One region of the Microbulbifer sp. NBRC 101763 genome, then DNA from elsewhere that is predicted to be linked to it. Evidence: predicted binding sites of a transcription regulator. Region 1 holds the regulator's gene; the other holds the start of a gene.

What was found. Region 1 encodes PhoB, which activates phosphate uptake and scavenging genes when phosphate is short. Its sites were predicted from a motif close to TGTCATAAANNTGTAACA; they were not measured.
Region 2: the regulator PhoB is predicted to act here: its motif matches at 4,794-4,811, upstream of ABWV76_RS12405 (spondin domain-containing protein).

The regions. Positions count from the first base shown of each region.
Region 1 is NZ_BAABQV010000003.1:399,350-409,373, reverse strand. It holds gene recG (ATP-dependent DNA helicase RecG) at 1-2,031, shown strand, start outside; gene ABWV76_RS09910 (dicarboxylate/amino acid:cation symporter) at 2,043-3,362, opposite strand; gene ABWV76_RS09905 (chorismate--pyruvate lyase family protein) at 3,489-4,103, shown strand; gene ubiA (4-hydroxybenzoate octaprenyltransferase) at 4,161-5,003, shown strand; gene phoB (phosphate regulon transcriptional regulator PhoB) at 5,113-5,817, shown strand; gene phoR (phosphate regulon sensor histidine kinase PhoR) at 5,954-7,279, shown strand; gene ABWV76_RS09885 (hypothetical protein) at 7,315-7,674, opposite strand; gene ABWV76_RS09880 (DUF938 domain-containing protein) at 7,677-8,288, opposite strand; gene yaaA (peroxide stress protein YaaA) at 8,285-9,061, opposite strand; gene ABWV76_RS09870 (DUF4265 domain-containing protein) at 9,212-9,691, opposite strand; gene ABWV76_RS09865 (M48 family metalloprotease) at 9,761-10,024, shown strand, end outside.
Region 2 is NZ_BAABQV010000004.1:417,500-427,523, forward strand. It holds gene argF (ornithine carbamoyltransferase) at 385-1,299, opposite strand; gene ABWV76_RS12390 (aspartate aminotransferase family protein) at 1,324-2,508, opposite strand; gene grxD (Grx4 family monothiol glutaredoxin) at 2,825-3,157, shown strand; gene bfr (bacterioferritin) at 3,266-3,757, opposite strand; gene ABWV76_RS12405 (spondin domain-containing protein) at 4,902-5,597, shown strand; gene ABWV76_RS12410 (spondin domain-containing protein) at 5,621-6,355, shown strand; gene ABWV76_RS12415 (response regulator transcription factor) at 6,455-7,162, shown strand; gene ABWV76_RS12420 (sensor histidine kinase) at 7,143-8,669, shown strand; gene ABWV76_RS12425 (bacterioferritin-associated ferredoxin) at 8,738-8,980, opposite strand; gene ABWV76_RS12430 (peroxiredoxin) at 9,283-9,885, shown strand.

The sequences.
Region 1 (10,024 bases):
TTTGCCCAGGTGCTGGCCAAACTGCATATTTACTCCTTGCAGGACCTACTGTTCCACCTGCCACTGCGCTATCAGGACCGCACCCGCATAGTGCCGGTTGCGGGGCTCACCGCAGGTATGGATGCAGTCATCGAAGGTGAGGTAACAGCAGCTGATATCGTCTTCGGCCGGCGGCGCAGCCTGGTTGTGAAACTGCAGGATATGAGTGGCAGTATCACCCTGCGCTTTTTCCATTTTTCTGCAGCACAGAAAAACCGCTTTGCCCGCGGCGTACGCCTGCGCTGCTTCGGCGAGGCCCGTCGCGGCGCTGCTGGGCTAGAACTCTACCACCCGGAAACCGAGGTTGTTGGCAGCGAGAATTCTGCCACAGAAGAAACCCTCACCCCGGTTTATCCATTGACCGAGGGTGTTAGCCAGGGACGCATGCGCGGGCTGATGCAGCAAGCCGTGATGCTCTTGAGAAGTGGGGCCGTCACCGAGTTACTCCCCACAGAATTATTACCCAAGGCACTGCGTTACCCTTTGAGGGATGCCCTGATTTACCTGCATTCACCTCCTGCTGGTACCCAGCTGGAGCAGCTCGGCGCTGGTATACACCCTGCACAGCAACGCTTGGCGTTGGAGGAATTACTCGCTCATCACTTAAGCCTGTTGGAGCTGCGGCGTAATAGCACCAGAGTTGCAGCTCCGCCGCTATCTGTAAATGAGTCCCTGGAGAGGGATTTTCTCTCGCGTTTACCATTTTCACTCACCGGCGCACAGCAGCGGGTATGCGGGGAAATCGCCGAGGATCTCGCCCGGGACGCCCCTATGATGCGCCTGCTGCAGGGGGATGTCGGTGCAGGCAAGACTCTGGTGGCGGCCATGGCAGCACTAAAGGGCATAGGCGTCGGCGCCCAGGTGGCCGTAATGGCACCCACTGAAATCCTCGCGGAACAGCACAGGATTAACTTCTGCAACTGGCTCGACCCTCTCGGCGTACAAGTTGCCCAGCTCACCGGCAGCCTGAAAGCCGCTGAGCGACGCGAGCAGCTGGCTAAAGTAGCCAGTGGTGATGCCCAACTGGTGGTGGGAACTCATGCACTTTTCCAAGCGGAAGTGGTTTTCCACAACCTGGTTCTGGTTATTATCGATGAGCAGCACCGCTTCGGCGTACGCCAGCGCTTGGAGCTTCGTGAAAAGGGCGCAGCCAGCGGTGCCACTGGCCGGCTGCAACCGCACCAATTGATCATGACTGCGACTCCAATTCCTCGCACCTTGGCTATGTCGGCCTTTGCCGACTTGGATTGTTCCGTCATTGATGAATTGCCGCCGGGGCGGCAACCCATAAACACGGTAGCTATTTCCAATGATCGCCGAGACCAGGTAATGGAGCGCGTGCACAGCGCCATTGCCGAAGGCCGTCAGGCCTACTGGGTCTGCACCCTGATTGAAGAGTCCGAGAGCCTGCAAGCTCAGGCAGCAGAGTCCACTGCACAGGAGCTGGCGGAAACGCTGGATGGCGTACGCGTGGCCCTGGTGCACGGTCGTCTCAAGCCAGAGCAAAAAGAGCAGGTGATGAGCGCTTTTAAGGCGGGTGAAGTGGACCTGCTGGTAGCGACCACTGTGATTGAGGTGGGGGTGGATGTGCCCAATGCCAGCCTTATGATTATCGAAAACCCTGAGCGGCTCGGTCTGGCCCAGCTGCACCAGCTGCGCGGTCGCGTGGGACGCGGCTCCATCGCCAGTCATTGTGTGCTGCTCTACGGTACTCCTTTATCGCAAAATGGGCGTTCACGCCTACAGGCACTGCGTCAACATAGCGATGGCTTTGCTATTGCGGAGGAAGACCTGCGACTGCGTGGCCCCGGGGAGATTCTCGGCACACGCCAGACCGGTGAAATCCAGCACCGCATCGCCGATTTGCAGAGAGATGCAGAACTGTTACCCCAGGTGCAGAGGATCGCTGCATCCCCAACGCTAAATCAGGAAATGCGATGCCAGCTGATAAAACGCTGGCTGCAAAACAAGCCCCGTTTTGCCGAGGCTTGATGAAAGGCGCCTCAGTGGGCGCCAACAGTATTTTGATTATCGTTGATGCTTACACTCTTGTAGTTGGCATCGTAGTAAGTCTCTTCATCGAGAGCCCCTTCGCTCTTCGCCACCACACTACTTACCACCGCATCACCGGTAATATTCACCGCAGTACGCACCATATCCAGCAGACGATCGACACCGATCACAATAGCAATGCCTTCTAGCGGCAGACCCACCTGCTGCAGCACCATACCGAGCATAATCAGACCCACACCGGGTACACCGGCAGTGCCAATAGAGGCCAGGGTGGCAGTAAGAATCACTGTAAGATAACCGGTCAGGCCAATCTCCACACCGAAGAACTGGGCAATAAAGACCGTAGCCACCCCCTGCATAATCGCAGTGCCGTCCATATTGATAGTGGCACCCAAGGGAATAGTGAAAGCGGCAACCTTGTTATCTACGCCCAGGCGTTTCTCCACTGTAGATAGGGTCACAGGAATAGTGGCTGCGGAGGAGGCAGTACTGAAAGCGAAGACCATGGTGGACCACATTTTCTTGAGTAACTCCAACGGATTGAGGCCACTCAACATCTTCAAAAGCAGCGAGTAAGTCCCCAAGGCATGTAGCAGCAGGGCACCTAGTACAACCAGGAAGTACTTGCCTAACTGCAAGAGCCCTCCAAACCCCAAGTCAGCAAAAGTTTTTGCCAAAAGGGCAAAAACTCCATAGGGGGCAAACACCATCAGCACACCCACCATGCGCAATACGACAGCATTCATATCATTAAAGAAAGCAGCGATGCGCTGGCCCGGCTCGCCACAGCGGGAAATCGCATAGCCCATCAGCAGGGCGAACACGATAATCTGCAGCATATTACCTTCAGCCATTGCGGCTACTGGGTTAGTGGGGAAAATATTTACCAGCACTTCGGAAAGGGGTGGGGATTCCTTTGGCTGATAAGCCGCGGTGGCCTCTGCCGCGGTTTCACTCACACCGACCCCAGGCTGGAATATCAGTGCCAAACAAAGGGCCAGAGTAATAGCGATGGCTGTGGTCAGCATATAGAGCAGAACAGTTTTACCCGCCAATGGGCCAATACGGCTGCCTTCCGATAAAGCACAGGCACCACTAATCAGGGAAACCAGCACCAGCGGCACCACCATCAGCTTCAGTGAGGCAATAAATATACGGCCGATGATGTCAAAAAGACCCTCGGTCAGGTAAAGGTTAATGGCGCTGGTAACACCCTCGCCGAGCAGCTGGCTCATATTCAGGAAATTGAACAGGCACCCCAGAAGAATGCCCGCAATCATCCCCACAAGAATTTTGGTCGTAAGCCCCATAACAAGCTTCTCTTTATGGATTCGTTATAGATTCGTTGTTTTCGTCAAAGAGGGCACTATATCCACTGGCGACTCAGGGAGCAAAAATGCAACAGGGTGAGGCCAGCCGCCAACAGGCGAGGTACAATGCCATTTTTCCAGACTGCGGAGTTATCGTTGCACCAATCCCCATTTGTACCCACCGGCGATTGGCGTGGGCAGCCCCTAGAGCCAACACTCCCAGAGCCTCCCGAGTCACTGTTGCCCTGGCTGGAATATTCGGGCTCGCTGACGGCGGCTTTGAAGCAGCAGAGCGGCGAGGATTTTCGTGTACAGGTCCTCTTCCAGGGCTGGCAAACACCCCTTGCTGAGGAGTGTCGCGCACTAAAACTGCGTGAGCACAGTCGCGCCCTGGTGCGGGAGGTTTTACTGTATGGCTGCGGCCAGCCCTGGGTATACGCCCGCAGCGTATTGCCGATGCGCAGCCTACAAGGCAAGTCCCGCAATTTGCGCAGCCTGGACGACCGCCCATTAGGAGAGTTACTTTTCAGCGAGCCAGGTATCCGCCGTGGTGATATTCAATTTAATCGCCTGCAGCGAAATCCGAACTTCCAGCTGGAGACCCTGTGCAATGAGAATAAGAACGCCTGGGGTCGCCGCTCTACTTTCTGGCTTCGGGACAAGCCCCTGCTGGTAGCAGAGACATTTCTCTCAAGTTTCCAGCCAGAGACCTCACCTTTAGCCGCCGCAGTCACTAACTAGATACTGGGAGAGTCCACCGTGATCAGCCAACAGATTGCCACCCGCTGGCCCGCAATCATGCCCTACTGGCAGCTGGCTCGCATGGATAAACCCATCGGCTCTCTGTTGCTGTTATGGCCCACTTGGGCAGCACTATGGCTGGCTGCGGATGGCTGGCCGGGACTGCACCTGTTCTCCGTATTCACACTTGGAGTGATCCTGATGCGCGCAGCCGGTTGTGCAGTAAACGATTTTGCTGATCGTGAGATCGACGGCAAAGTAAAGCGCACTGCTGAGCGCCCCCTGGCTACTGGCAGTATCACTCCAAAAGAAGCACTTGGACTTTTTGCCGGACTCAGCCTGTTGGCCTTCGCGCTGGTACTGACAACCAACCAACTGACTATTCTTCTTTCCTTACCCGCTCTGGCACTAGCTTTCTGCTATCCCTTTGCCAAGCGTCACACCCATCTGCCCCAAGTGGTACTGGGTGCTGCCTTCAGCATGGGCATTCCCATGGCCTTCGCCGCAGTAACTGGCAAAGTCCCACCACAAGTCTGGCTCCTCTATGTTGCCAACTTGCTGTGGACCCTGTGTTACGACACTTTCTACGCCATGGTGGACCGGGATGACGATCTGAAGATTGGGGTTAAATCCACAGCAATCCTTTTTGGAGAGATGGACAAAGTCATGACTGCCGCCCTGCAGCTACTGGTATTGATAGCACTGCTGCTCATCGGCCAACGCTTTAGCCTCGGGGGCATTTACTACGTTTCCCTTATCGTTGTGGCCTCATTGTTTGCCTACCAGCAATGGCTGGTTCGCGAACGGGGGAGAGAAGCCTGTTTTCGTGCGTTTCTCAACAACAATTGGGTAGGGTTGGCGTTATTTACCGGAATTTTTCTGCATTATCTGTTTAATTAACTGCTGACTGGGAACCGGACAGCAGCCGTCATATATTTGTCATATTAATCTCGTTTAATCCCCAGCCATAACCGGGAAAACCTGGAAGCTGAGCGGGAATGGCAGGCAAATGCACAGTAAAACGATTCTGATTGTCGATGACGAGGCCGCAGTACGCGACATGCTGCGGATAGCGCTGGAGATGGCAGATTACCGCTGCCTCGAAGCCGAGAACGCCCAGGAGGCCCACGCCCTGATTATCGATGAAAAGCCGGACCTGATCCTGCTCGACTGGATGCTGCCGGATGTCTCCGGTGTCGAGCTGGCCAGGCGCCTCAAGCGCGATGAACTGACCGCTTCAGTGCCCATCATCATGCTCACGGCAAAAGGCGAGGAAGATAATAAAATCAAGGGGTTAGAGACAGGCGCCGACGACTATATCACTAAGCCCTTCTCCCCCCGCGAACTGGTTGCACGCCTCAAGGCTGTGTTGCGGCGCGCAGGCCCGGCCACACCGGAAGACCCATTGAGTGCCGGCAACCTGGTGCTGGACCCTCTCAGTCACAGGGTGACTATCAAGGGACAGCCTGTAGATATGGGCCCCACCGAATTTCGCCTGCTGACCTTTTTCCTATCGCACCAAGAGCGAGCCTACACACGTACCCAATTGCTGGACCATGTCTGGGGCGGCAACGTATATGTGGAAGAGCGCACTGTGGACGTGCATATCCGTCGCCTGCGCAAAGCCCTGACAGTGGATGGTCATGACCGATATATCCAGACAGTACGCGGAACAGGCTATCGATTTTCTGTGCAAACTGTCGAAAAAGTGTGACAATCCCCACAGATCGGCACTGACTTCCACGGGAACCAATGGTCACACTTCAGAACTATGGGTTTCCAAGATGTATTGACCGTGAAGGGCTGCCAGGCAGAGCCCTTTCGCGTCCGTCAGGTAACACGGCAACGCTATGTTGGATCGCAGTATTGGCGAGTTTTCGCGTTTTGTAATTATCGCTCTGGGCTGCACCATTCTCGGTTTCACCTCAGGCAACTGGTCGCTCGCCCTAATTGCGGGCCTGGCCGCCTACCTTCTATCTGTATTGTGGCAACAACAGCGCTTCAACCGCTGGCTGGCCAATGGCCGGCGCGGACCCGCTCCCACCTCTTTCGGTATCTGGGGCGAAATCTACGATGACTTCTATCGTATGCAACGCCGTCATCGCCGTGAGAAACAAAAGCTGCACGCTATGTTGCGGCGGGTACAGGACAGTACCAGCGCTCTGCGTGAGGGCATAGTTGCTCTCGAGAATGGCGACCATTTGGCTTGGTGGAACCCCGCTGCCGGTGAGCTACTCGGCCTGCAGGCCAGTGACAGCGGACAATCCCTGGTCAATTTTGTCCGTGACCCCAACTTTGTCAGCTACATGCACAGCGAGGATACCGACTCGCGCGAGCCTCTGACCCTTCCCGCCCCAGGCAATGAAGCACTGCACCTGCAGCTGGAGGTTACCCGCTATGGAAAAGATGAGGCACTGGTTATCGTTCGCGATATCACCCGCTTGCACAACCTGGAGCAGATGCGCCGCGATTTTGTTGCCAATGTCTCCCACGAACTACGCACCCCACTGACAGTCATTGCCGGCTACCTGGAAACCTTGCAAGGCAGTGATATGGCACCACCCGCGTGGCAGCGTCCACTGGCACAGATGGAGGAGCAGGCCGCACGCATGACTACACTGGTCAACGACCTGTTGCTTCTGGCACGCCTGGAGACCTCTGAGCGCACTGGCGGCGACATGCTGATAGATGTGCAGGAACTGATGGAGCGAGTAGCGCGGGAAGCACGCAGCTTTAGTGGTGGTCGCCACCAGATAGAAGTGGAAAACGAAATCCCCTGCTGCATTCGCGGTGATGCTAGCGAGCTACACAGTGCCTTTGCCAACTTGGTGCTGAATGCGGTGAAGTACAGCCCTGATGAAGGGGCCATCAAGCTTCGCTGGTGGCAGGACAACTGGGGCGGTCACTTCAGTGTGGAGGATCGAGGCATAGGTATTGACCCTTTACATATCCCGCGCCTTACTGAACGCTTTTATCGGGTCGACCCCGGTCGCTCGCGAGACAGCGGCGGCACAGGCCTGGGACTAGCTATCGTGAAGCACGTTCTGATACGCCACGGCGGTGAAATGAGTGTTGAAAGTACTCCCACACAAGGCAGCACTTTCACTTTGCACTTCCCTGTCAAAAAAGTGGTTAGCAAAGTAGAGCAAGGTCCTGAGGTGACAGTGGGCGCTTAAACACCGCCCCACTCCTTACCCAGATAAAGCCGGGGTTAATCAAACTCCTCCAGCCTTACCTTTTCACCATTTTTTGTATAGGTGCTCTCGTCCTCATCATTAACCGGTGTACTCTCCCTGCTCAGGATCAGGTGGTGCAATTGCAAATCCCCATCACGCAGCAACAGGTGCTCATTGCCCTCATCGTCCGTAGGCAGGGGCCGGGAACCCAGTAAAGCATCGCGCAAGGCGCGCAGGCGAGGCACATCCTTATAGCGGTTCAGGTCATTAGAAAGGCGCGTCTTCATACGCTCACTTTCGTGCAGGGCAGCAGCAGTCTCACGATACTTGGCAAAAAAATACACAGCGCCAATTGCAAAGGCCACAATTACCGTTACTTCAAACCACGCAGGCATACTTACTCCTTATTATCGTTTTTACGCCAGACAACCAGTTGATTATTGGCTGGCAGGAAACTTAGCTCTTCGCGCCGCATATCCGCATCTGCAGCGAGCTGATCCAACCATTCCAGGTCACGGATACCACTGGCTGGGTTGCGCTCCTTGAGCCAGAGATCAAAATCGGCATTGCTTGGCCCGATAAAAGCCCCATCAATTTTCACAGGACCGTAGACAACCAGCTGACCACCGGACTCCAAGACCGAGGGGAGCTTGTGGAAAAAGCGCTCTACCGATTCTCTCGACATGATATGCAGGGTATTGGCGGTAAAGACCACGTCTGCACTGAGCTCTGGCCAGTCGCTATCGACATCCAGGGCAAGAGGCTTTAGCAGGTTTTGCGCGGGCTGCTTCTCCAACCAGGCGCAAACTCCCGGTAACATCTCCGCACGTTCAGAAGTCTGCCAGGTTAATTGGGGCAACTGAGGAGCAAAGTAGACCGCATGCTGCCCGGTACCACTTCCAACTTCCAGCACTTGCCGGCTATCAGCCAGCAGGCGTCGTAATTGTTTAAGGATGGGATCACGGTTACGCGCGCAGGAGGGAGCATCCGGTAGGGCCTGCTCGCTCATTGCGCTTCGTCCCGGGTAAATACCCAATCGTGTTCACTGGACATTTCAGGGCTGTATTCATACCCCCCGACATCAAAGCCCTTCAGCTCTTCTGCCTTTTTTACCCGCTGGTCGATAGCCCAACGACTCATCATGCCCCGCGCCTTCTTAGCGAAGAAACTGATCATTTTGTACTGGCCATTTTTCAGGTCCTTGAAGTGTGGGGTAATCACTTCGGCATCGAGTGCCCTGGGCCTGATCGACTTGAAGTACTCGTTTGAGGCCAAGTTAACTAACTCACGGCTCTTGAGGCTATGCAACTGCTCATTGAGAGCCCCGGTGGTTTTCTCTCCCCAAAATTCATACAGGTTCTTACCACGGGAATTCTCAAACTTGGTGCCCATCTCCAAACGGTAAGGCTGCATCAAGTCCAGTGGGCGCAGGATACCGTAGAGCCCCGACAACATACGCAGATGTTTTTGCGCATAGCTGAAATCGCGCTTGCCCATAGACTCTGCATCAAGACCGGTATAAACATCGCCTTTAAAAGCGAGCAGCGCCGCTCGTGCATTCGTAGCAGTAAAAGGCCGCTTCCAGGATTGGAACCGATCGTAATTCAGGATGCCCAGCTTATCGGAAATTTTCATCAGGCTGGAAATCTGCTGCGGGCTGAGTTTACGCAGCTCTTTGATCAATGCTGCAGACTCCTTGAGAAACTCCGGCTGGGTGGTTTCCAATTCGGGAATTTCACTCTCATAATCCAGCGTTTTCGCGGGAGAAATCACTATTAACATCGGATACCTTACTTTCCTCTGCCTAACCATCGCTGTTAGCGACGTTCCAAACCAATTGCGAATCTAGGGCATACCTGAAATTTTGCCCGGCTCTCTTAGCATAATGCGGCAGTAAATATTGCTACTACCCTTGATTTACCCCGGCCGTGACTATTCTGGCTTTAGAATATCCTGCCACCAATTCAAGGGGGTCTGGCCATCCTTGGGATCATACACGTTGCCGTAATACCAGACACTGTTGGCCCCATCGCAGACACTATTCAGGATCTTTTCAATTTTTTCGAACCCGCAGCTGACATGAATGCTGTATACCAGCATACGCGGAACTTCCAGATCCAATTCGCCTCCAAGTTTTTCCAATTGGGGGGTTAATTTATCCGAAAGCTCTGCGCTATCACCGCGACAAAATACTCGGATTGACAAATTACCAGAGCGTTTTACCAGCTCAAACTGCTGGGTATCTTTATCTACCTTGATACTATCGCCGCTGGCGATGCCCTTTATAAAAGCGGGGGAACGTACCAGCTGACAGCTACTGTCTTCATTAATACGCACCTGCAGGCGTTCTACCACCGGCTCGCCATCAGGGTTCGTGCCCGCAAACAACTCGATTACCTGTAGTGCTGTCATAACCTCTCTTCCCGGACTGTGTACAATGGGTGATCGCTAAATACTCAGCATTATACAGGGAGGCAGGCAATGATCTCGCGCAACCAGACTTTCTTCGCGACTGCGGCATTTGTAACAACCTCAATTCTCAGTGGTTGCGTTGTCAACCCCGTAACCGGAGAACAACAATTCTCCCTGATCTCAACCCAGCAGGAACTGAGCCTGGGGCAGCAACAGTACCCTAAAAACCAGCAGCAACAAGGTGGGCAATACACCATAGACCCCAGCTTGCAGGATTATGTGAACAGGGTGGGACAAAAACTGGCTAGAGTTTCGGACCAGCCCCAACTGCCC
Region 2 (10,024 bases), on a different contig from region 1:
CTGGGCTGCATGGGATTAGGCACTTCGGGAGTGGGTTAAATACAAGCTCTTACAATTTTTTTTAATAGCGAAGGCGTTCTAAATTAACAACGGCAATAACCATTTTTATATGACCGTAATTTGAGCAAATTGGTACTAAGATGATCAACTTTGTGGCGTGAATTTAATGTTGGCGCGGGCTTGTTTATTAGGTATGCATTGGTGAATATTTATCTAAATAATGAATTTAGTGTCACAAGTGTGAGCAGCTAGATGAATTATGCGTTACGTGACAGGGACCGAGATAAAGTGGCTGGGCATTTCCGGTCGATTGGTGGCAGTGGATGGTTGTTCAAGGTGGCCGGTATTGCGAAATGATGCGCAACCGGCCGGCGCAAAAAATACTCAGGCGCTGTACTCCTGAAGAAACTCCATCAATGCTTTCTGTGCATGTAAGCGATTCTCTGCTTCGTCCCAGACAACGGAGATGCTTTCATCTTCCAGCAGCTCGGCACTTACTTCCTCGCCGCGGTGGGCAGGCAGGCAGTGCATAAAAACTGCGTTGCTTTTGGCGTAGCTCATCAGTTCATGGTTTACCTGGAAGTTGTCAAAAGCCTTGGTGCGTACCTGCTGTTCCGTTTCCTGTCCCATCGAGGCCCAGACATCAGTGCTAACCCAATCGGCTGTACGCACCGCCTCTACAGGGTTGTGCACAACTTTTACCCGGTCGCCAGCGGCGGCGACTATTTCGGCATCCGGTTCATAGCCTTGGGGGCAGGCGATCCGCAGCTCAAAGTCGCACAGGCGAGCGGCATTGATGTAGGAGTGGCACATGTTATTGCCATCGCCTACCCAGGCTACCACCTTGCCCGAGGGGCTGCCTCGATGCTCGACAAAAGTCTGGATATCGGCGAGAAGCTGGCAGGGGTGATAACTGTCAGACAGGGCATTAATGACTGGTACCCGTGAATGGGCGGCAAAGAGCTCCAGAGTCTTATGGCCAAATGTGCGGATCATCACCATATCTACCATGCGTGAAATCACCCGCGCACTGTCCTCAATGGGTTCTCCGCGTCCAAGTTGGGTATCCCGCGGTGACAGGAATAGGGCGCTGCCGCCCATTTGCGCCATACCGGCCTCGAAGGAGACCCGTGTACGGGTGGAAGATTTTTCAAAAATCATTCCCAGTACCTTACCCCGGAAAAGGTCAGTGGTTATGCCCTGGCTGCGCAGTGTTTTTAGCTCGATTGCGCGCTCAATAATTTGTTTTAGTTCCTCTGAGGACAGATCCATTAGGGTGAGGAAATGTCTGGTTGCCATAAGCTGCTCTCCTTAATTGGTGCTTCAGACTGCTTGCAGCGCAAATTGTTGAATCAAGGTGCTGATATCACCTGCCAACTGCTGGCACTCGGCGTCGGTGAGGGTGAGAGGTGGTAATAGTCGGAGTACATTGCCTGCTGTCACGTTAATCAGGATTCCATATGCTCGGGCCTGCTCAACCAGTTCTGAGCAAGGATGTTCCAGCTCTATACCGATCATCAGGCCGAGACCGCGAATTTCCAACACTGCAGGGCAGTCTTGTAGTTGCAGTTGCAGAGACTGCATTAGCTGTGTGCCAAGCTTTTCGGCACGTTCAAGTAACCACTCACTTTCCAGTGCTTCCAATACTGCGAGGCTGGCGCGACAAGCTAAAGGGTTACCGCCAAAGGTGGAGCCGTGACTGCCGGCGGTAAACAGGCTTGCAGCTTTCCCTCGGGCCAGGCAAGCGCCGATAGGTACCCCGTTTCCCAGTCCTTTGGCTGTGGTCAGTACGTCCGGGACTATACCCGCGTGCTGGTAGGCAAACATCCTGCCGCTACGGCCGTTGCCAGTCTGTATTTCATCCAGCATTAGCAGCCAGTCATGTTGGTCACATAGCATGCGTAGTTTTGGCAGGTAATCTGCAGCGGGTACACGGATTCCGCCCTCGCCCTGAATCGGCTCCACCAGCACGGCGACGATATCGTCATACTGTTCGGCCAGGTGTGTAACTGCGTCAATATTATTAAACGGGACCCTTAAAAAACCCTCTGGCAGGGGGGCAAAACCCTGTTGGACTTTTTCATTGCCTGTTGCTGTGAGGGTCGCGAGGGTACGGCCGTGGAAAGCCCCCTCCATCACAATAATGCGCGGTGTTGATAGTCCGCGTTCGTTGCCAAGTTTACGCGCTAACTTGATTGCGGCCTCGTTGGCCTCCGCCCCGGAGTTGGAAAAGAATACGTTGTCCATGCCCGACATATATACCAGTCGATCGGCCAGCTGCTGCTGTGCCGGAATGTTATATAGGTTGGAGACGTGCAACAGGGTATTGGCCTGGTCCTGAATGGCCTCGGTTACCTTAGGATGGCAGTGTCCCAAGCCGCATACGGCGATGCCGGAAATAGCGTCCATGTATCGTCGACCCTCGTTATCCCACACATAGTTGCCTTCCCCCCTGACCAGTGTCAGGGTTCTCTCGCCATAGTTGTCCATCAGTGTGGGGGTGCTCACTGCGGGTTCTCCTTAATTCCAGGTCATCGGCTTCAAAATCTTTGCCGCAGAAAATTTTGTATTGGTGTGTTCATTCCGCATCTATTACGGATTTGACAATACTACCACAAGCTTTGTGTCGCGTGTGCTATCCATTTGAGATAGCCAAGCGGGCGATATTTCAGGTAAGACATGGCGTTTTTTTGCTTCGAGCTGGGCTGTGGGTACTTATTCCTCCCTGCGCTGGGGTACAATACCGGCCCGTGCGCAATGGCTGGGTGCCGATGCGGAACACACGATCATTTTTTGCTTCTACCACCTGAGGTTTCTCAAGCTTATGGATACACTGGAGAACATCAAACAGCAGATTGCTGACAACGCCATCCTGCTTTACATGAAAGGTAGCCCTAACGCCCCCCAGTGCGGCTTTTCCATGCGTGCTTCCCAGGCGATGATGGCCTGCGGTAAGCGCTTTGCTTATGTGGATATCCTATCTAACCCGGATATTCGTGCCGAATTGCCGAAATATGCCAACTGGCCGACTTTCCCTCAGCTGTGGGTAAAAGGAGAGTTGATTGGTGGCTGTGACATCATTATGGAGATGTACGAGAACGGCGAGCTGAAAACCTTGATTGATGAGGCGTCAGCGGAGGGCGAAGGCGAAGGTTAACTTTCGCTTTTGTTCCAATGTTTCTGTCTGGCGAAAGCGACAGTGCATTGTGAGAAAAAAAACCGCAGCGGAAACTGCGGTTTTTTTATGCCTGTGAGAAGACTTTAACTACTTGCCTGAGTGGCCGGCTGCAGTTTCCATTTGAGTTTGCAGGTAGTTTTGAATGCCAACTTTGTCGATCAACTCCAGTTGGGTTTCCAACCAATCTACGTGCTCTTCCTCAGACTCAAGGATTTTTTCCAGTAGCTCGCGGCTGCCATAATCGCGTACTGATTCGCAGTAAGCGATAGCTTCACGTAAATCGGGAATGGCTTTGGATTCGATTTTTAAATCACACTTGAGCATTTCCTCGGTGTTTTCACCGATTAGTAATTTACCCAGGTGCTGTAGATTCGGAATACCCTCCAGGAAAAGAATACGCTCGATCAGCCAATCGGCGTGTTTCATTTCATCGATGGATTCGTGGTATTCCTGCTTGCCAAGCTCTTTTAACCCCCAGTTGTCGTACATGCGAGCATGCAGAAAGTACTGGTTGATTGCCACAAGCTCATTGCCGAGCACTTTGTTTAAATGTTCGATAACCTTGGGATCGCCCTTCATAGCTTTTGCTCCTGTGGCCCTGCGAGCTCAATATGGCCAGCAGAGAATTCCTAATTGTTAGTCGCTGATAAGTAGAAATAAAAAGTTACTAAATAGGTTTAGTCACTAAAGTCTGCGGCTGACCGTTTTCCCACATATTATTTTAGGGTGGCAACTGCAATCCGGGCCGAGTTTGCGTTGCGATTTGCGGCAAGTCAAGGAAAAATATTTGTTGCAGAATGCAGGAAAAACAAGGGTTTAAACATTAATTTAGCCGAAAATCGCAACGAAAATGATTCCTGTTTAGGTTGCATATGTGGGAGATACTTAGTTGCAGATATAAATAAAAGTTGATTAAGGCGATAGGCCAATTAGAAAAGAAATGCGATTTTCAGGAAAGTGTAATTCGATAAATAGTAAAATATGCAGCGTAATTTATAAGGGGGCAAACTAGGTAGAGGCGCTCGGACCTGGTATTAACTTTTGCCTTAATGTTAATTGATCCCGAATTAATCCGTATGCTAGAAGAAGGGCTTAAGGCGGCATGGCCAGTGCGCGGGCTTGGTGTAATAGAGCGCAGTAGAATATGGAATTCAAATATTCGAATGTCAGGGCTGCTTTCACAGGCAGGAGTGTAAAGTTGAGAGAAGTTCCTACCAACTTATCGTGAAGTGACATTATTCACTAGGATGAGATCACTGACCGGTGGGGGGTGAGTAGGGCAATAAGTAAAATACGTATATATAGATTGATTAACTTTTTACTGCACGGCTATATCAGTGTAATTGCTACTCTATAGGTACCCAGTAGCACTAACTGCCTGAGATTGTGCTTGTATCCTGCTACGAAGGTGCCAGAATTTTTCTCTTATACCGTAGAGCCCATACCGCTAATGCTGTCGCCAGTCGTTAATTTCAGGTTGTTATCGTTTTGATCATAGAGGGCGAAATCAACCGGTTTTAAGTACCTATAGAATTAATGGCAATACTAAGCAGTTTTCCTCTCCCACAGGAGATAATCTATGCGTCGAGCCTAAATGCAAAGCGTGCCGAGCACCTGTGATAAAAATGTGATGATTCGGTGATCAATATTGGATATTTCCCCCTTAGCTTAAAGGAGGCTGTTTGGCCCTTTACTTATAAAAGCTCAGATTTTGGGGATAGCTATGAAAATAAAATCCATTCTCGGCACCTTGGCATTGGCCGCTATGGCGACGGGAGTTCAGGCACAAACCACTTCAGTAGTCGTTACGAATCTTACCCACGGCATCTATTTCACACCGCTGCTGGTTTCAGCCCATGTTGATGAGTTTCATCTGTTTGAAGTTGGCTCCGGTGCGAGCCCAGAACTGCAGATGATGGCCGAAGGCGGAGATATCAGCGGCCTTGCTGCCGTTGCCAGCGCAATGGGGGCAGTCAATATGGAAACAATGGGATTACTGGCTCCTGGCAGCAGCGTAGATATTGAGGCGTTTGACACCGGCAGTAATGGGTTTTTGTCTATCACCGCCATGTTGCTGCCAACTAATGATGGTTTTGTTGGGCTCGATGCCTGGGAAATTCCTACTGAACCCGGTAGCTATACCCTATATCTCAATGCCTATGATGCCGGCACCGAGGCTAACAATGAGTTAGTTGTTGAGGGCAGCGGTGCACCCTTTGTTGCAGGTATTCCAGCCAGCCCTGATGGTAATGGTGGTGTCGGAGGTACTGGTGTCACCTCAGAAGAAGTTAACCAACTGATTCATATTCACCGTGGCAACGTTGGTGATACCGACCCGGATGCTGGTAACAGCGATCTGGATGCGCGCATTCACCGCTGGCTTAACCCAGTAGCCAAGGTTGTTGTAACGGTTCAGTAAGTAAGCCAACGGGAGAAATCATTATGAATAAAACCAAGTTGGGCTCCTTACTGTTGCCTCTGGCCATCACGGCCTTGCTGGTCGGCTGTAGCAATGATAATAACAGCCGCTCCAACGCGACAGATAATCCTGCACCGGCCCCTGACCCCGTTACTATGGGGTTTGAGATAACAGTAACCAATTTAACCCACAATCAGCCGCTGTCGCCGGTGGCAATAGTGGCCCACGATAGTGCCTTGCATGGCTGGGTCGTTGGTGAGCCCTCCAGTGCTGGTCTCGAGTTGCTCGCTGAAGGTGGTGACAATAGCGAATTCAGGATGGAACTGGAGGATTCCGGCGGTTTCGCTTCAATGAGTGCGGAAGCACCGCTTGGTCCCGGTGCCAGTGAAAGCCTCAGCCTGGAATTTGCTGAACAAGAAGAGGTGCTGCTGACGATTGCCACCATGCTGGTCAATACCAATGATGCGTTTAGCGGTATTACTCGAATTGATGTGTCATCCCTGGCGGTGGGTGATTCTTTACAGCGCCTGGCTCCGATATATGATGCGGGTACTGAATTCAATAGCGAGCTGGTGGGTACTATCCCAGGCCCCGCCGATGGTGGTGAGGGTTTTAACGTAGAGCGGGAGGATGTGAATTTTGTTTCACGTCACCCTGGGGTTGTCAGTCGGGCAGATGGTTATGCTGAATCGACTTTGGATCAGTCTCATCGCTTTGATCAAACAGCCATGCTTCTGAGTATTACCCGAATAGAGTAACAATTACGCTGCTGGTGCGACAAATAGCCTGAGACCCGAGTACAACTCCTCCTCTGGGGGAGTTGCCAGGGGAAGAAGGCCAGAAATGGTGGGGCACGCATGAACAAGCGTATTCTGATAATCGAGGATGATCACGACATACTCCAATTGTTGTGCATGCATCTGGAGAGCTTAGGTTATTCGGTAACCGCCTGTGATAACGGTGAGCAGGGGCTGATGAGAGCCTTAAACCAGAAATTCAATTTGTTGCTGTTGGACCTGACGTTGCCGGGCCTGGATGGGGTGGAGATTTGCCGTCGCCTGCGTGATGTCGGTAGCGCCCTTCCAATTCTGATGCTCACCGCACGTAACTCTGAACTGGATCGGGTATTAGGGTTAGAGATGGGTGCCGATGACTACCTATCTAAACCGTTCGGTATGCGTGAGATGCAGGCACGGGTAAAAGCCTTATTGCGTCGCTCTGAATTCAATGCCCAAGTAAGTAGCAGAAACAACCAAATGATCACCTGTGGTCGCTTGCATATCGACTGTAGCAGGCGGCTCGTAAAGCTGGACTTACAGCCACTGGAATTAACTGCGCGGGAATTTGACCTTCTCTATTATCTCGCAAGTCACCCTGGTCGAGTGTTTAGGCGAACGCAAATTCTGGATGCAGTTTGGGGCTATCAACACAGTGGTTATGAGCATACCGTGAATTCCCATATCAATCGCCTGCGCAACAAGTTAGAGCAAAATCCTTCACAACCGGAATATGTACTGACAGTCTGGGGAGTGGGCTACAAATTCAATGATGCCATTATTGCGTGATGCTTTTTATCGCCGCCTGATCCTGTTGCTGCTTTGTAGTTTCATAGTTGTGGGGGTGTTTTTCTTATTGCTTATGGGCTGTGTAGTTGCAGCCTACCAGAGTGAAGTAGCGCAAAACCTACACCGGGATTTAGCTCGACATCTGGCAGAGCAAAATGCACTTTTTGTCGATGGTCAGCCAGATAAAGAAGGTCTTTATCACCTATTTCACGACCTCATGGTATTGGGGCCAAACTTTGAATTCTACCTGTTGAGCCCTGAAGGCGAAGTCCTTGCTTATTCTGCCGAGCCGGCAAAGATAAAGCGTCAATTTATTGACCTTGACCCTATTCGGGTATTTCTAGATAGATCGACGGGTATTCAGCGAACAATTTACGGCCCAGACCCTCGTGATAGTGAGCGCCTAAAAGTATTTTCCGCAGCTCCAGTAGAGCGGGATGGCCAAATGCTAGGTTACATGTATGTCATTATTGGCAGTGAGCTATTTGACGATGTGGTTCAGGGAGTTTGGCAAAATCATCTGCTGCGCTGGGTGGCAGCGGTTTTTTTAGGATGCCTGATACTCAGCTTGATTGCCTCCCTATGGGTGTTTGCACTGCTTACCCGTCCTCTGCGAAAGCTCACTAGAGATATGCAGCATTTTCGCGCTGCCGGTCTGCAAGGGGATTTGCCATCAACCTCCTGGAATACTGAAGAGAATGACTTGGTTCAACGCCTTGGAAGTGCTTTCAATGAATTGTCTACATCGTTAAAGCAGCAGTATCAGAGTATAAAGACCATCGATGAAATGCGTCGTGAATTACTGACCCATATTTCTCATGACCTGCGTACACCGCTCTCATCGTTACAAGGGTACCTGGAAACCTGGCTGATCCGGCGCGAAGAGCTAAACCCGGATGACAGCCGGCATTATGTGGAAACGGCTTATCGCAGTAGTAAGAAAGTGAATCGGCTAGTGGAGCAACTGTTTGAATTGGCATGCCTGGAAAGTGCTGATGTGCCGATGAAGATAGAGCGGGTTGTACTGGCTGAATTAATTCAGGACGTACTGCAAAAATTTACTATAAAAGCGCTCGAGCAGGGTGTGCGCGCAGCGGTAATACCACAGGATTCAAGTATCGTCGTCTATGGTGATATTGAAAAGCTGGAACGGGTTTTCTCCAACCTGGTAGAAAATGCCCTGCGTCACTGTGGCTCGGGTGATGAGATTATCGTGCAGCTGCGGCCACACGGTGACCAGGCCTCAGTGAGTGTGAAGGATAGTGGCATGGGGATTCCCGTTGATGACCTGCCTAATATCTTCGACGCACACTATCGGGCTGCTAATAGCAAGAAAAGCAGCCGTGGGCTGGGAGGACTTGGGCTTGCAATCACCAAAAGACTGTTGGCTTTGCATCGAGCCGATATTTACGTGCGTAGCAGGGAAAACTTTGGCACCGCTTTTGAATTTCAGCTGCACCGCCGTTGGGGCGCGCCATGCGGTCATATGGAAGAGTCGGACTATTGAGCGCAGATTGAGAGAGAAGAAGTGGAGTGGCGATCGCCAAGGGGGCGATCGCAGGTCGAAAGAAGAAATCAGTTGGCGGAGTAAAACAATCCGTTGTTGGCAGAGTTAATCATTCCTCCGCTCATGGTCTCGTCGATGATCTCTTTGGTCTGTTCTGCACAGCGGCCACACTGAGAGGAGACACCCAGTTGGCGCCTCAACGCCTTAACAGAAGTGGAGCCATCATAGACTGCCTCTTTGATTTGGCGGTCGGTTATACCTTTACAGATACATACATACATCGTTGTGGGCTCTGGTCGATTTCTGTTCAATATTAGACTTATGTAAATCCTATTGCAATTGAGAATGAGTGTCAATAAGATTTCAGAAAGAGTATAATTTAGTCACTTTGATCTTTTTTTACTCCTGCTGATGGGTATTCCTTCCCTTTTGTGGTTCAGTTCACGCATAGCCATTCTGCTATCAGGCTGATTTAAAAAATTTATGGGCCTGTAATAGGTGGGTGTGTATCATAGCGCTCCACTATTAATCCCTATTCGATTTATAGCTGTTGCGTATAAATTGAACACTTCACTCTTTATCAACAACCCATCATTGGATTGAGGAGGTTTTCATGGCAGTTTTGGTAGGTAAGCCGGCTCCGGATTTCACCGCTGCAGCGGTATTGGGTAACGGCGAGATCGTCGATACTTTTAACCTGAAAGAAGCAATTGAAGGTAAGAAAGCAGTAGTTTTCTTCTACCCGCTGGACTTCACCTTCGTATGTCCTTCTGAGTTGATCGCTTTCGACCACCGTTTTGCTGAGTTCGAGAAGCGCGGCGTTGAAGTAATTGGTGTTTCCATCGACTCCCAGTTCTCTCATAACGCATGGCGTAACACCTCGGTAAATGACGGTGGTATTGGCCCGGTTAAGTACACCCTGGTTGCTGATGTTAAGCACGAAATCTGCCAGGCGTACGACGTAGAAGCAGATGCTGGCGTTGCTTTCCGTGGTTCTTTCCTGATTGACGAGGAAGGTATGGTTCGTCACCAGGTAGTCAATGACCTGCCGCTGGGCCGTAATGTTGACGAGATGCTGCGCATGGTTGACGCTCTGGCGTTCCACCAGGAGCACGGCGAAGTTTGCCCCGCTGGTTGGCAGGAAGGTGACAAGGGTATGAACGCTTCTCCGGAAGGTGTAGCGGCTTACCTGAGCGAGAACGCCGAAAAGCTTTAAGCTTAGGGCCCTCGCTGTGGGGGTATCCCCACAACGAAAAAACCGCCGAGAGGCGGTTTTTTCGTTTATATAAGTGCCATTGTATTGCTTTATGGAACTGGCATAGGTGTCCGCGCGGAGTCTGAGATTAGCGACTAGA